3 regions of the Kluyvera fluvialis genome follow, and region 1 is predicted to be linked to each of the others. Evidence: predicted binding sites of a transcription regulator. Region 1 holds the regulator's gene; each other region holds the start of a gene.
The links. Region 1 encodes PurR, which represses purine synthesis genes. Its sites were predicted from a motif close to CANGCAAACGTTTGCNTG; they were not measured.
Positions count from the first base shown of each region.

Region 1 (4,773 bases):
AGCAACCAACTGCCCAGCAGAGGCGCCAGTGCCGGAGACAGCCCGACCAGCGGCATAATCGTGGCGAAAATACGGTTAGTGCGCTGCGGTGGATAGTAATCGGTGACCATCGCCTGCCAGGTGACTGCCGCCGCACAGACGCCTACCGCCTGAACAAAGCGCAGTACCAGCAGCGTAGTGCCATCGCGCACCCACAGCATCCCCAGACAGCCGATAGCGAAAATGGTTAACCCCGTCAGCAAAATGGGCTTGCGCCCGTAGCGGTCGGACAACGGCCCCCACAGTAGTTGTGCTACTGCGAAACCGGCGAGGAACAGGCTCAGGCTGGCACTGACCGCAGACGCTGGGGTTTGTAAGTCTTGCTGGATGGCAGCAAATGCAGGTAGATACATATCGGTGGCCAGAAAGCCCAGCACGCTAAGCCCTGCGAGCCAAACTAAAAAACCTTTCCCAGGTTGCATAAATCGCCCTTTTTATTGTTAGTGAACAGAGTCGCTGAGTGTAGAGAGTGCATTCGAGCTTGTGAAACGCTAATATTTGAGTCATGGATTCAAAATTTTTGCAGGCAGAAAATGTGGTCTGAATATTCGCTGGAAGTGGTTGATGCAGTTGCGCGTAACGGCAGTTTCAGCGCTGCCGCACAGGAGCTGCACCGTGTGCCTTCTGCTGTAAGCTACACGGTACGTCAGTTAGAGGAGTGGCTTGCTGTGCCGCTGTTTGAACGTCGCCATCGTGACGTTGAACTGACGCCAGCCGGAGCATGGTTTTTAAAAGAAGGGCGATCTGTTATCAAAAAAATGCAGATCACCCGTCAGCAGTGCCAGCAGATAGCGAATGGTTGGCGCGGGCAGTTGGCGATTGCCGTGGATAACATCGTCAAGCCACAGCGCACCCGGCAACTGATTGTCGATTTCTATCGTCATTTCAGCGACGTTGAGCTGATTGTGTACCAGGAAGTGTTCAACGGCGTGTGGGATGCATTAGCTGACGGTCGCGTGGAGTTAGCGATCGGCGCAACGCAGGCGATTCCTGTCGGGGGGCGCTTTGCCTTTCGTGATATGGGGATGCTCAACTGGCACTGCGTGGTGTCTGGCTCGCATCCGCTGGCGAAAATGACGGGGCCATTGAGCGACGATGTGTTGCGCAACTGGCCATCGTTGGTGCGCGAAGATACCTCGCGCTCGTTGCCAAAACGGACAACCTGGCTGCTGGATAACCAAAAAAGGGTGGTCGTGCCGGATTGGGCATCATCAGAAACCTGTATTTCGGCGGGGTTATGTGTGGCGATGGTGCCGGGGCACGTGGCGCAACCGTGGCTGGAAAGCGGTGAATGGGTCGCGCTGGAGCTGGAAAACCCTTTCCAGGATGCCGCCTGTTGCCTGACGTGGCAGCAAAGCGATGCTTCTCCGGCGTTAAGCTGGTTGCTGGAATATTTGGGCGACAGTGAAACGTTAAATCAAGAGTGGCTGCGGACGCCCGAGTAGGGCATCCGCAAAAAGCGATTAACGACGGTAATCGCGATAAGGACCATCGGCAACCGAGCGACGCTCGATAAGACGCGGGTGGACTTCAATCGACTGTGACTCTTCGCGCTTGCTGACAATTCTGTCCATCAGCATATTGAAGGCTGTTTCACCAAGCGAATCTTTCGGCTGGTGAATGGTTGTCAGCGCTGGGGTAAAGAAGCGCGAGTTACGCACATTATCATAACCGATCAGCGAAATGTCCTGCGGCACGCGCAGCCCCATTTCGTCAGCGGCGCACAGCGCGCCCATCGCCATGATATCGCCACCGCAAAAGATAGCGGTTGGGCGAGGATGCTGCGACAAAATTTGCTGCATCGCGCGATAGCCGGATTCTGGCTCAAAATCGCCTTGTACAATCCAGTTAGCCGGTACGTTGATTTGTACCTCTTCCATCGCTTTCATAAAGCCCGCCAGACGCCCGGCGCCGGTGTTGCGCTCCAGCGGCCCTGGGATCACGCCGATATCGCGATGACCGCGTTCGATCAGATAACGGCCAGCCATATAGCCGCCTTCAAAGGCGTTATCGATTACCGAATCGGTAAAGTCGGCTTTGGCTTCGCCCCAGTCCATCACCACCATTGGGATGTGGCGATATTCTTCGAGCATCGTCAGCAGAGGCTCTGGATACTCAGAGCACATGACCAACAGGCCATCTACGCGTTTTTGCGCCATCATCGACAGATAGGCGCGCTGTTTTTCCAGGTTGTTCCACGCGTTACCCAGAATCAGCGTATAGCCTTTTTCGAAGCAGTTTTTCTCAACGGCTTCGATAATTTCGGCAAAGTAGGCCGCTTCGCTGCTGGTGGCTAACAAACCAATGGATTTGGTGTGATTAACCTTCAGGCTACGGGCAACGGCGCTTGGCGAGTAGTGCAACTCTTTAATCGCCGCCCAGACCGCTTCACGCGTTTCCTCGGCGACAAAACGCGTTTTGTTAATTACATGTGATACGGTTGTAGTGGAAACGTTTGCGCGCTTCGCTACATCTTTAATAGTTGCCATTCCATCTCACTCCAGACCCTGGCCTGCCCCTGAAAAAATCGAAAGGAAAACGTTTGCCTTCACACACCCTGGCGCAATTTGTGAATTGCGATTCGCCGGGAAAACGATACAGGACGACAGGAGGGGGTCAATGGCCGGTACGCTTTTAAATAAGCGTCGAATTTTGGCCTATCTTGACGCAAAGTGGAAGAGCAAAAACAAACATCCTGCTAAATCTGTGAAGATTTTTATGATTAACTGTGCAAAAATGAGTAAGGTCAGTTTTGCTGTAGCAATAAAAAGGAGAAAAATTGATGAGTACCGAACTTAAGCTGTCGCTCTCTACTACCGTTGTAACGCTTGCGCTGATTGTCGCCGCAGCGTTCACTGCCATCCTGCATTAATTCCCCTGTGAGGGGGCTGCCGCTCCCTCATCATCCGATTGTTAGCAAATAAGCAATAATCTTTTGCTATTTTGTACGCTTCTGCTTTTCTGTGATTAATGTCATGCTTTTAACATCATATTGATGTCGCACTCTCGATGCGGCTAACCGGAGTTATGGCATGAAAATTAATTTCCCATTATTGGCGCTCGCCATTGGGGCTTTTGGCATTGGCACTACCGAGTTCTCCCCGATGGGCCTTTTGCCGGTAATTGCGAAGGGTGTGGATGTCTCAATTCCCGTTGCGGGAATGTTGATCAGCGCTTATGCGGTTGGGGTGATGGTGGGTGCTCCGTTGATGACGCTGCTGTTATCGCACCGTGGGCGACGCAATGCGCTTATCTTCCTGATGGCGATATTTACCCTCGGTAATGTGCTCTCGGCGCTGTCGCCGGATTACACCACATTGATGTTATCGCGCATTATTACCAGCCTTAACCACGGCGCATTCTTTGGTTTAGGTTCGGTAGTGGCGGCAAGCGTAGTGCCCAAACACAAACAGGCCAGCGCGGTCGCGACCATGTTTATGGGGCTGACTATCGCCAATATCGGCGGCGTTCCGGCGGCGACCTGGCTTGGCGAAACTATTGGCTGGCGTATGTCGTTTTTGGCAACGGCGGGGTTGGGCGTGATTGCGATGATTAGCCTGTGGCTGTCACTGCCGAAAGGCGGCGCGGGTGAAAAACCGGATGTTAAACGTGAATTGGCGGTGCTGGTGCGCCCGCAGGTGCTTTCGGCGCTGTTAACCACCGTTCTGGGCGCAGGGGCAATGTTTACCCTCTATACCTATATTTCTCCGGTGCTGCACACGATAACCGACGCGTCATCCGGCTTTATCACGCTGATGCTGGTGTTGATTGGCGTTGGTTTCTCCATCGGTAACTATCTTGGCGGCAAATTTGCCGACCGTTCGGTGAGCGGCACGTTGAAAGGCTTCTTGCTGCTGCTGATGCTTATCATGCTGGCGATCCCATTCCTCGCACGTACCGAAATTGGTGCGGCGGTGAGTATGGTGATTTGGGGCGCAGCGACCTTTGCGGTTGTACCACCGTTACAGATGCGTGTGATGCGCGTTGCCAGCGAAGCGCCGGGGCTGTCGTCATCGGTCAATATCGGGGCATTTAACCTGGGTAACGCGTTGGGGGCTGTGGCCGGTGGGGCGGTGATTTCAGGCGGCCTGGGTTACAGTTTTGTGCCGGTGATGGGGGCGATTGTCGCTGGTTTAGCTCTGCTGGTTGTGTTCTTTAGCAGCCGTTCTCGCGGTGAAGAAGCGCTCGTCAGTTAATAAAAAACGCAGAAGGGGATTCCCTTCTGCGTCATTTCTTATGCCGCTAAGTTCTCGGCCACAAACGCCCAGTTAACCAGAGCCCAGAAGTGCTCCAGATAGTTAGGGCGCGCATTGCGGTAGTCGATGTAGTAAGCATGTTCCCACACATCAACGGTCAGCAGCGGTTTAGCATCGGTCGTCAGCGGAGTTGCCGCATTGGACGTCGATACGATAGCCAGAGAGCCGTCTGCTTTTTTCACCAACCACGTCCAGCCTGCGCCGAAGTTTTTCACTGCGGCATCAGTAAACTGCGCTTTAAATTCCGCGAAGCTACCAAATGAGCGGTTAATGGCTTCAGCGACTGCGCCAGTCGGTTCACCACCGGCGTTCGGAGCCAGGCAGTTCCAGTAGAACGTGTGGTTCCAGACCTGAGCGGCGTTATTGAACACGCCACCTTCAGATGTACGAACGATCTCTTCCAGTGTTTTACCTTCAAAGGCAGTGCCTTTGATCAGGTTATTCAGGTTGGTGACGTAAGTCTGGTGATGTTTACCAT
Region 1 is NZ_AP046142.1:2,394,073-2,398,845, forward strand. Features, by position in the region: gene punC (purine nucleoside transporter PunC) at 1-461, opposite strand, end outside; gene punR (DNA-binding transcriptional activator PunR) at 573-1,484, shown strand; gene purR (HTH-type transcriptional repressor PurR) at 1,503-2,528, opposite strand; gene AC6I4B_RS11430 (hypothetical protein) at 2,659-2,838, shown strand; gene cydH (cytochrome bd-I oxidase subunit CydH) at 2,822-2,911, shown strand; gene AC6I4B_RS11440 (MFS transporter) at 3,072-4,235, shown strand; gene sodB (superoxide dismutase [Fe]) at 4,274-4,773, opposite strand, start outside.

Region 2 (4,773 bases), 970 kb from region 1:
CACACTCCGGTTAATTCACGGGACGCGGCAAAGTCGTCTCACTATTTATATTGCTAGCTTTACCAGACGATGTCCAACTGTGTCAGCTAAGTATGACAGTTATCCTATTTCACATAATTATATTTTCGCTATCACTTTTGATATATAAGCGTTTTTTGTCGTTTCCAATCGCCCGAGATGATGGCGAAAGGACATAAAAAAAGGGCCATAGTGGCCCTTTCGCAATATGCTGTAACGTGATGTTACTCTTCCGCCGCATAGCCTGCCGGAGGCAGCCTGATGTCGTCGAGCCAGGCGTGATTATCCTGCATTTTAAGACGACCATCGAGGAACCAGCCGACCACCAATGGGTAAATGGCATGTTCCTGAACCTGCACTCGGGAGGCGATCTCTTCTTCGTCGTCGCCGTCAAAAACGGGCACTTTGGCCTGTAAAATGACCGGCCCGCCGTCCAACTCCTCGGTGACAAAATGCACCGATGTGCCGTGCTCGGCGTCGCCGTTTTCCAGCGCCTGACGATGGGTATGCAAACCAGGATATTTCGGCAGCAGAGAAGGGTGGATGTTGAGCAATTTCCCCTGATAATGCTGAACGAACTCAGCGCTCAGAATACGCATATAGCCTGCCAACACCACGACATCTGGCGCATAGGCGTCAATCTCGTGCATCAGTTCGCGGTCAAAAGCTTCCCGGCTGGCAAACTGACTAGCCGCCAGCGCATGTTGAGGAATACCCGCTTCACGCGCCCGCTCAAGGCCAAATGCATCGGCCTTATTGCTGAAAACTGCTCGAATGGTGCCATTAATCCTTTTTTGCTCACAGGCATCAATTATCGCCTGCAAGTTGCTGCCGTTGCCGGAAATCAGCACCACGATATTTTTCATTTATTCGATGACCACACGCTGTTCGGAATCAGTGGCTTTGATATAGCCGATTTTCCACGCGTTTTCACCTTTTTCGTTCATCAGTGCAATGGCTTTGTCGGCCTGCGAGGCGGACAGCGCAATCACCATACCGACGCCGCAGTTAAAGGTGCGGTACATTTCGTGACGGCTCACGTTACCGGCATCCTGCATCCAGTCAAAGATAGCAGGCCACTGCCAGGAGGATTCATCAATAACGGCCTGGGTGTTATCCGGCAGGACGCGCGGGATATTTTCCCAGAAGCCGCCGCCGGTCAGGTGGGCGATGGCGTGAACATCCATATTCTCAATCAGTTCGAGAATCGATTTCACGTAAATGCGGGTGGGAGCCAGCAGGTGATCAGCCAATGATTTGCCTTCCAGCTGAGTGGTTTCCGGGTCACAACCGCTGACTTCAACAATTTTGCGTACCAGCGAGTAGCCGTTAGAGTGCGGGCCGCTAGAACCCAGCGCAATCAGCACATCGCCGTCAGCCACTTTACTGCCGTCGATAATTTCTGATTTTTCGACCACGCCGACGCAAAAACCTGCCACGTCGTAATCTTCACCGTGATACATCCCTGGCATTTCGGCGGTTTCGCCACCAACCAGTGAACAACCAGACTGCAGACAGCCTTCGGCGATACCATTGATAACGCTCGCGGCGGTGTCTACATCCAGCTTGCCAGTAGCGTAGTAATCAAGGAAGAACAGCGGCTCAGCGCCCTGAACGACCAGGTCGTTCACACACATTGCGACGAGGTCGATACCGATAGTGTCATGGCGCTTTAAGTCCATGGCTAAACGCAGTTTCGTGCCAACGCCGTCAGTGCCGGAAACCAGCACCGGTTCACGATATTTTTGCGGCAGCGCACACAATGCGCCGAACCCACCTAATCCACCCATCACTTCCGGGCGACGGGTTTTCTTTACCGTCCCCTTGATTCGGTCAACCAGAGCGTTTCCTGCGTCAATATCAACACCGGCATCTTTATAGCTGAGAGAGGTTTTGTCGGTCACTGCTAAGTCTCCACGCGTTTGCGTTAGCAAGAAAAATCGGCGCAATTCTATCAGTCCAGGCAAACGTTTGCGAGCCTAATCTGCTCCCATTTTTTGTGCGCTGTTTTTTCTGCTTTTTCAGCGATTAAATTGGTCAAATATGATACTGCTCACGAAAATGAAACCGGGTACATTCTTGTCCTTGCATCCATTCCGTTGAATCCACATCATGGCACTGAAACCGGTTTCTGTTTTTGTGGCGGAACACCAAATAACAGTATTTACAACGGCCAGAAGGGACGAAGGGAATGAAGATTGCTGCCTTTGATATTGGGGGTACGGCGCTAAAAATGGGCGTAGTCGCCGCAAACGGTGAACTGCTGGAAAAAGGCAAACAATCCATTAGCGACAGCGATGGCGATCAAATTCTCGCCGCTATCGAGGCCTGGATTGCCGCCCACCCAGAATGTGGCGGTGTCGCCATCAGCGCGCCGGGCTACGTCAACCCGCACACCGGCTTTATCGAAATGGGTGGGGCCATTCGTAAATTCGATAACTTTGCCATTAAAGACTGGCTTGAAGAGCGTACTGGTCTTCCCGTCGCCATTGAAAACGACGCCAACTGCGTCCTGCTGGCCGAGCGCTGGCTGGGCAAAGGTGCTGAAATGGCTAACTTCCTGGTGCTAACCGTCGGAACCGGTATTGGCGGCGCTATCTTCTGTAATAACCAACTGGTTCACGGCGCGCGTTTTCGGGCAGGCGAGTTCGGTTATATGCAAACGGCCAGCCCCGGTGGGCGTGACGTTCGCCGCTATACCATGAATGAAAACTGCACGTTGCGCGTCCTGCGCTATCGCTACGCGCAACATATCGGCAAACCGCTCGACGAGGTGAGCGGCGAAGAAATTTTCGACCGTTTCGATGCCGGTGATGCTATTTGCCAGCGGCTGGTGGCGGAGTTTTTCAACGGCTTGGGAACGGGGCTTTATAACCTGGTCAACCTGTTCGACCCGCAGACTATTTTAATCGGCGGCGGCATTGTTGAGCGCCCGGGGTTCCTGGCATTGATGCGTGAGCATCTGGCCTGGTTCGGCATAGCCGACTACATCGATACCGTCAGCCACGGCAATGACGCTGGGCTGATTGGCGCGGTATACCATTTTAATCAGCACTATTCGCAGCGACAACTTACTGTTTAACGAGGGAAAGATATGTCTGGATTTAAAGCTGGGTTTCTCTGGGGCGGGGCGGTAGCCGCACATCAACTGGAAGGCGGTTGGCAGGAAGGCGGAAAAGGCGCAAGCGTCGCGGATGTCATGACCGCAGGCGCGCACGGCGTGCCGCGCGAAATTACCGATGGCGTATTGCCCGGGAAAAACTACCCCAACCATGATGCGATCGACTTCTACCATCGTTATAAAGAGGATCTGCAACTGTTTGCCGAAATGGGCTACAAATGCTTCCGTACCTCTATTGCCTGGACGCGTATTTTCCCGAACGGTGACGAACTGACGCCAAACGAAGCGGGACTGCAATTCTACGATGACCTGTTTGATGAGTGCCTGAAGCTGGGCATTGAGCCGGTCATTACCCTGTCGCACTTTGAAATGCCGTATCACCTGGTGACCGAGTACGGCGGCTGGCGCAACCGTAAACTTATCGAGTTTTTTGTGCGTTTCGCCAAAGCCGTATTTACCCGTTACCAGCACAAAGTGAAGTACTGGATGACGTTTAACGAAATCAATAACCAGGCAAACTTCCACGAAGATTTTGCCCCGTTTACCAACTCTGGCCTGAAATATCTACCGGGTGAAGATCGTGAGCCGGTTATGTACCAGGCGGCGCACTACGAGCTGGTGGCGAGCGCTCTGGCGGTGAAAGCGGCACGTGAAATTAACCCTGCGCTTCAGGTTGGTTGCATGATTGCGATGTGCCCAATTTACCCACTGAGCTGTGCGCCAAACGATGTGATGATGGCGATGAACGCCATGCACCGCCGTTACTGGTTCACCGATGTGCATGTGCGCGGTAAATATCCGCAGCATCTGCTGAACTACTTCGCACGTCGCGGCTTTGAACTGGATATTACCGAAGAAGACAAACAGGCGCTGACTCAGGGCTGTGTGGATTATATCGGCTTCAGCTACTACATGTCGTTTGCAACCAAAGCCACCGCCGACAACCCGCAGTTGGATTACGATGAAACCACCAGCCTGGTATCTAACCCTTACGTGCAGAAATCTGACTGGGGCTGGCAGATTGACCCGGTTGGCCTGCGCTATTCACTGAACTGGTTCTACGACCACTATCAGTTGCCGATGTTTATTGTTGAAAACGGCTTTGGGGCGATTGATGTACTGGAAAGCGACGGCACAGTGAACGACCAGTACCGCATTGATTATCTCGCGGCGCATATTGCCGAGATGAAAAAAGCGGTGGTGGAAGACGGCGTAGACCTGATGGGCTACACCCCGTGGGGCTGTATCGACCTGGTGTCCGCCGGTACGGGCGAAATGAAAAAACGCTACGGCTTTATCTATGTTGATAAAGATAACGATGGCAACGGTACGCTGGCGCGTAGCCGCAAAAAATCGTTTGCCTGGTACAAAGACGTGATTGCCACTAACGGCGACAAACTGTAAGTGCATGGCCTGCGGTCAGCGTCGACTGGCCGCATCACTGAACTGTCGGGTGGCGCTGCGCTTATCTGGCCTGCCGTTAGGGGGAATTGCAGGTGCGATAATCAACACGCCATCCGGCAAAATCATTGTCTTTTACGCTCCCCGTTTTTTCATGCTCCAGCGGCTGTGTTCACAGCAACTCCTTCTATGCTTGATCAGCATCAACTAAAAAAATGTTGCCCACTAAAAGA
Region 2 is NZ_AP046142.1:1,419,645-1,424,417, forward strand. Features, by position in the region: gene purN (phosphoribosylglycinamide formyltransferase) at 243-884, opposite strand; gene purM (phosphoribosylformylglycinamidine cyclo-ligase) at 885-1,922, opposite strand; gene bglK (beta-glucoside kinase BglK) at 2,210-3,100, shown strand; gene AC6I4B_RS06850 (6-phospho-beta-glucosidase) at 3,113-4,543, shown strand.
Region 2: purM (phosphoribosylformylglycinamidine cyclo-ligase) is a predicted target of PurR. The motif match lies at 1,979-1,996, and genes of this name have one in related genera.

Region 3 (4,773 bases), 2.1 Mb from region 1:
CGTGGGGGCCGATGAAGCATCCGGTATGGATGCAAATCGAGCTGTATAAATGCATGTTGGCGGCGGTGGCGTTTTTTGTCTGGGCGCTAATGGGCTGGCTGTCTATCAAGCAAGATGCTCAACGCTGGGTGCTGGCGGCGTGCTGCCCGCTTGGGTTGGCGCTGCTGGTCGGGTTTGCGATCCCCGACCGAGTGACCGACAGCAAACAGCCGCAGTTCCTGGTGGATATTGTGAGCGAGTCGCTGACGCCCAGCCGCTATGTGCTGAGCAACAGTGTGGGGGTTGCCGCTGGGCTGGCGTGGGAACTGAAACGCGATGACATCATGTTGTACTCCCAGAAAGGGGAGCTAAAATATGGCCTCTCTTATCCCGATGCGCAAAACCGCTTTGTGTCGAATGCCGACTTCCCGCAATGGCTGGAGGCGCATCGTCAGCAGGGGCCGATTTCCCTGATCCTGCTACTGCCGCGTGACATTCGGGTGGCCGATCTCCCGCTTCCTAAACCTGATGAGGTGTATGTGATGGGCCGCACCGCGTTTATTCAGTACCGTCCGCAATGATCACCTGGGCCTGTCTGCTGCTCGCCAGCTTGCTGAGCTGCGGCGGGCAACTGTGTCAAAAACAGGCCACGCGCCCGGCTGCGCAAGGGCGGCGTGGTCGCCATTTGTTGATCTGGCTTGGTCTGGCGTTGGCGCTACTGGGGCTGGGAATGCTGCTATGGCTATTGGTGTTGCAGCAGATTCCGGTCGGCATTGCTTATCCAATGCTTAGCCTGAACTTTGTGTGGGTGACGCTGGCGGCGCGCACTTTCTGGCATGAGCCGGTGGGCCGCCGCCATTGGGCTGGCGTGGCGTTGATTATCGTCGGCATTATGTTACTGGGGAGCAGCGTCTGATGGGGCTTGTCTGGGCATTAATGAGCGTGGTGCTGGTGAGCGCCGCCCAGCTAACGCTGCGCGCGGCGATGACGACATTGCCGTCGGCGGAACAGCCATTGGCCTTGTTGCTGCATCTGCTGCATTTCGGTGACGGCACACTGGCGCTGCTGCTGGGGTTATTGGGCTATGTGGCCTCTATGGCCTGTTGGTTCTTCGCTTTGCAGCGCCTGCCGCTGGCAAAAGCCTACGCCTTACTGAGCCTGAGTTACATGATAGTCTGGCTGGCGGCTATTTGGCTGCCGGGCTGGCATGAACCGTTCTCGTGGCGCGGTCTGTTGGGGGTTGCCGTCATTATCGCCGGGGTGATAACCATCTTCTGGCCGACAAAAAAAACCGCTCCTTCGTTGCCAAAGTAAACGCTCTTATATTGCGGCTAAAAAAACGGCCTCTGGCGTTATCACGCGAGAGGCCGTTTCATCATCACGCTAAATCAGTTGATGACCAGGGTGTTGATGATTGTTTCTGCTTCGGTCTGCGCTTTCTGCTGGTTATCCGCTGGCAGCGTGACTTGCAGAGTTAACAGCTTGTCTTCGATTTTGCCGAGCACGACAGAAGAATAAGCAGTCTGCCCTTTGGCAGAGATAATGCTGTCGAGCTGTTGCAGCGTGTGGCCTTTGATCTCAATAGCTTTATTGGTCACCACTTGCAGTTGTGGGTCACGGTTGCGCTGTTGGTCTTCCAGGCGTTTTGTCATTACGGCTAAATCTTCATTGGTGCTGTCGCCAACGATAACGATGACCGCTTTCTGGCCGGTGGCATCAGAGTAGACGTGCATGTTGTTGCTTTGAGTACCCAGCTTGCCGCTTTGGTCGGTCATACCGGCAGGCAGCGTGAAGCTTAGCTTGCCGTCTAACAGGCTGATTGCCTGTCCGGTTGCATCGCTAGCGGCGGCTAAACCCTGTGCTGGAGTGCTGTTGTCGCTGTTGTCGCAGGCTGCAAGCCCCATCACCAGCAGGCCAATACCAGCATATTTCACCAATTTGCGCATTGACATCTTCCTTTCGATAAATAGCCATGAGCGGCTCATCTGCCTATCTTAACACAACCGTTTAAAGGCGCGTTTAACCTGGCTGGATTGCTGACAAATCAGATTTATCTGCCAGTTTTTTCAATAGCATATTCAACAACACACCGTACATCGGCAGGAAGAAAATAATGCTAATCAGCACTTTGAAGCTGTAGTCCACCAGGGCGATTTCCACCCAGTGTGCGGCCATGAATGGGTCTGGACTGCGCCAGAAGGCGATGAAAAAGAACGCCAGTGTATCGCTGATATTACCGAACAGTGTCGATGCCGTCGGCGCAAGCCACCAGTGGCGGCTCTGACGTAGACGGTTGAACACATGGACGTCGAGGATTTGCCCCAGCGCGTAGGCCATAAAGCTGGCGGCGGCGATACGGGCAACGAACAGGTTAAAGTGCGTCAGCGCGCCAAAACCTTGCCATTCGCCCATGTAAAACAGCGCCGAGATGACGTACGAGATAGCGAGTGCTGGGATCATCACCGCGAAAACGATGCGTCTGGCCAGCGGCGCGCCAAAAATACGCACGGTCAGGTCGGTTGCGAGGAAGATAAACGGAAAGCTAAATGCGCCCCAAGTGGTGTGGAAGCCAAAAATGGAAACTGGCAACTGCACCAAATAGTTGCTGGAAGTGATCACCAGCAGATGAAATAGCGATAGCCAAACCAGCGCGTGACGGCGCTGTGCGGATGTAAAGGGAGTCATATTGTACCTTTTTAATGGTTGGGGTGAGGGAACCCAATAATCTGCAAACCTATTGCAGGGGCGGAATGATACTGCTTTCGCGTTTCATTGCAATGGTTGATTTTCGCGCAATCGTTAACCTTGTTGCGTTGCGATAATGTCAGCGTAAACTAATGCCGTTTTTTCTGACGATGAGATGATAATGACCGATTTGTTCTCCAACCCCGACCATACGTTAGACGCGCAAGGGCTGCGCTGCCCAGAACCTGTCATGATGGTACGCAAAACGGTGCGCACGATGCCAGTGGGTGAAACGTTGCTGATCATTGCCGACGATCCCGCGACGACGCGCGATATTCCCGGTTTTTGCCGTTTTATGGAGCATGAGTTAATTGCCCAGCAAACCGAGTCTTTGCCGTATCAGTATCTGCTGCGTAAGAGTCATTAATCTCGTCAAACGCAGTGCCTGATCGCGCTACGCTTATCAGGCCTACGCAGGTTTGTAGGTCAACATTTGCGTGGGTTTGTAGGCCGGATAAGGCGTTACGCCGCCATCCGGCAATCTGCTCCGCTCTGCCTGATGGCGCTGCGCTTATCAGGCCTAAGCAGGTTTGTAGGCCAACATTTGCGTGGGTTTGTAGGCCGGATAAGGCGTTACGCCGCCATCCGGCAATCTGCACCGTTCCGCCTGATGGCGCTGCGCTTATCAGGCCTACGCAGGTTTGTAGGCCAACATTTGCGTGGGTTTGTAGGCCGGATAAGGCGTTACGCCGCCATCCGGCAATCTGCACCGTTCCGCCTGATGGCGCTACGCTTATCAGGCCTACGCAGGTTTGTACGCCAACATTTGCGTGGGTTTGTAGGCCGGATAAGGCGTTACGCCGCCATCCGGCAATCTGCACCGTTCCGCCTGATGGCGCTGCGCTTATCAGGCCTACGCAGGTTTGTAGGTCAACATTTACGTGGGTTTGTAGGCCGGATAAGGCGTTTACGCCGCCATCCGGCAATCAGGCGCTAAACTTCCCACGCAACAACCGCAGCGCGTTCAGCGTTACCAGCACCGTTGCTCCGGTATCAGCCAGCACCGCAAGCCACAATCCGGTCATGCCCAGCAGGGTGGTGACGAGGAAAATCCCTTTTAACCCCAGCGCGATGGCAATATTCTGCCGTACGTTGGCGTGGGTGGCGCGCGCCAGGCGAATCATCTCCACCAGCCCGGTTAAACGGTTGTGCGTCAGCGCGGCATCGGCGGTTTCCAGTGCGACGTCTGTGCCACTGCCCATCGCAATACCCATCGCCGCCGCTTTCATCGCTGGAGCATCGTTGATGCCGTCGCCGACCATCGCCAGCGGCCCTTGTGCGTTAAGCGCGGTCACCTCTTTTACTTTATCGGCAGGCAGCAGATTGGCGCGGTACGCCATGCCTAACTCATTGGCAATCGCTGCGGCGGCACGTGGGTTATCGCCGGTCAGAATGACCCCCTGGATCCCCAGTTCGCGTAGGCCATCAACCGCCTGACGCGCCTCCTGGCGCACGGTATCGCGTAGTGCCAAAATACCCAGCAGGGTGTCGTTGCGGGTGACCAGCACCACCGTGTTCCCCTCGCTTTCTAGCTGTTGAATCTGAGCTTGCTGCGCCTCGGCAGGGAATTTCCCCGCTGCACAGATAACAATGCGCTCGCCATCCACTTCAGCCTCAATACCGGAACCGACAAGAGCGCGCTGGGCGCTAGCCTGCATCAGCGGCAGATTGCGTTTCTGTGCTTCGCGAACCACCGCCTGTGCCAGCGGGTGGGTTGCCCCTTGTTCTACTGCGGCAGCCAGCGCTAACAGGGACTCTTCGCTGATGTCAGCGGTAGGGATAATCGCGGTCACCTGCGGCTTGCCCAGTGTCAGCGTGCCGGTTTTATCAAACGCCATTTGGCGAATACGGCCCAACTGTTCCAGCGCCGCACCGCCTTTAATCAGCGCACCGTGACGTGCGGCGGTCGCAAGCCCCGAGGTAATTGCTGCAGGCGTAGAGATAACCAGCGCACATGGGCAGCCAATCAGCAGCAGCGTCAGCCCTTTATAAACCCACTCCTGCCACGAGGCGGCAAAAAGCAGCGGCGGCAGCAGAGTCACCAGCAGC
Region 3 is NZ_AP046142.1:310,713-315,485, forward strand. Features, by position in the region: gene arnT (lipid IV(A) 4-amino-4-deoxy-L-arabinosyltransferase) at 1-560, shown strand, start outside; gene arnE (4-amino-4-deoxy-L-arabinose-phosphoundecaprenol flippase subunit ArnE) at 557-895, shown strand; gene arnF (4-amino-4-deoxy-L-arabinose-phosphoundecaprenol flippase subunit ArnF) at 895-1,293, shown strand; gene AC6I4B_RS01460 (DcrB family lipoprotein) at 1,368-1,925, opposite strand; gene AC6I4B_RS01465 (7-cyano-7-deazaguanine/7-aminomethyl-7-deazaguanine transporter) at 1,999-2,664, opposite strand; gene tusA (sulfurtransferase TusA) at 2,846-3,091, shown strand; gene AC6I4B_RS01475 (hypothetical protein) at 3,018-3,650, opposite strand; gene zntA (Zn(II)/Cd(II)/Pb(II) translocating P-type ATPase ZntA) at 3,651-4,773, opposite strand, start outside.
Region 3: tusA (sulfurtransferase TusA) is a predicted target of PurR. The motif match lies at 2,769-2,786, and genes of this name have one in related genera.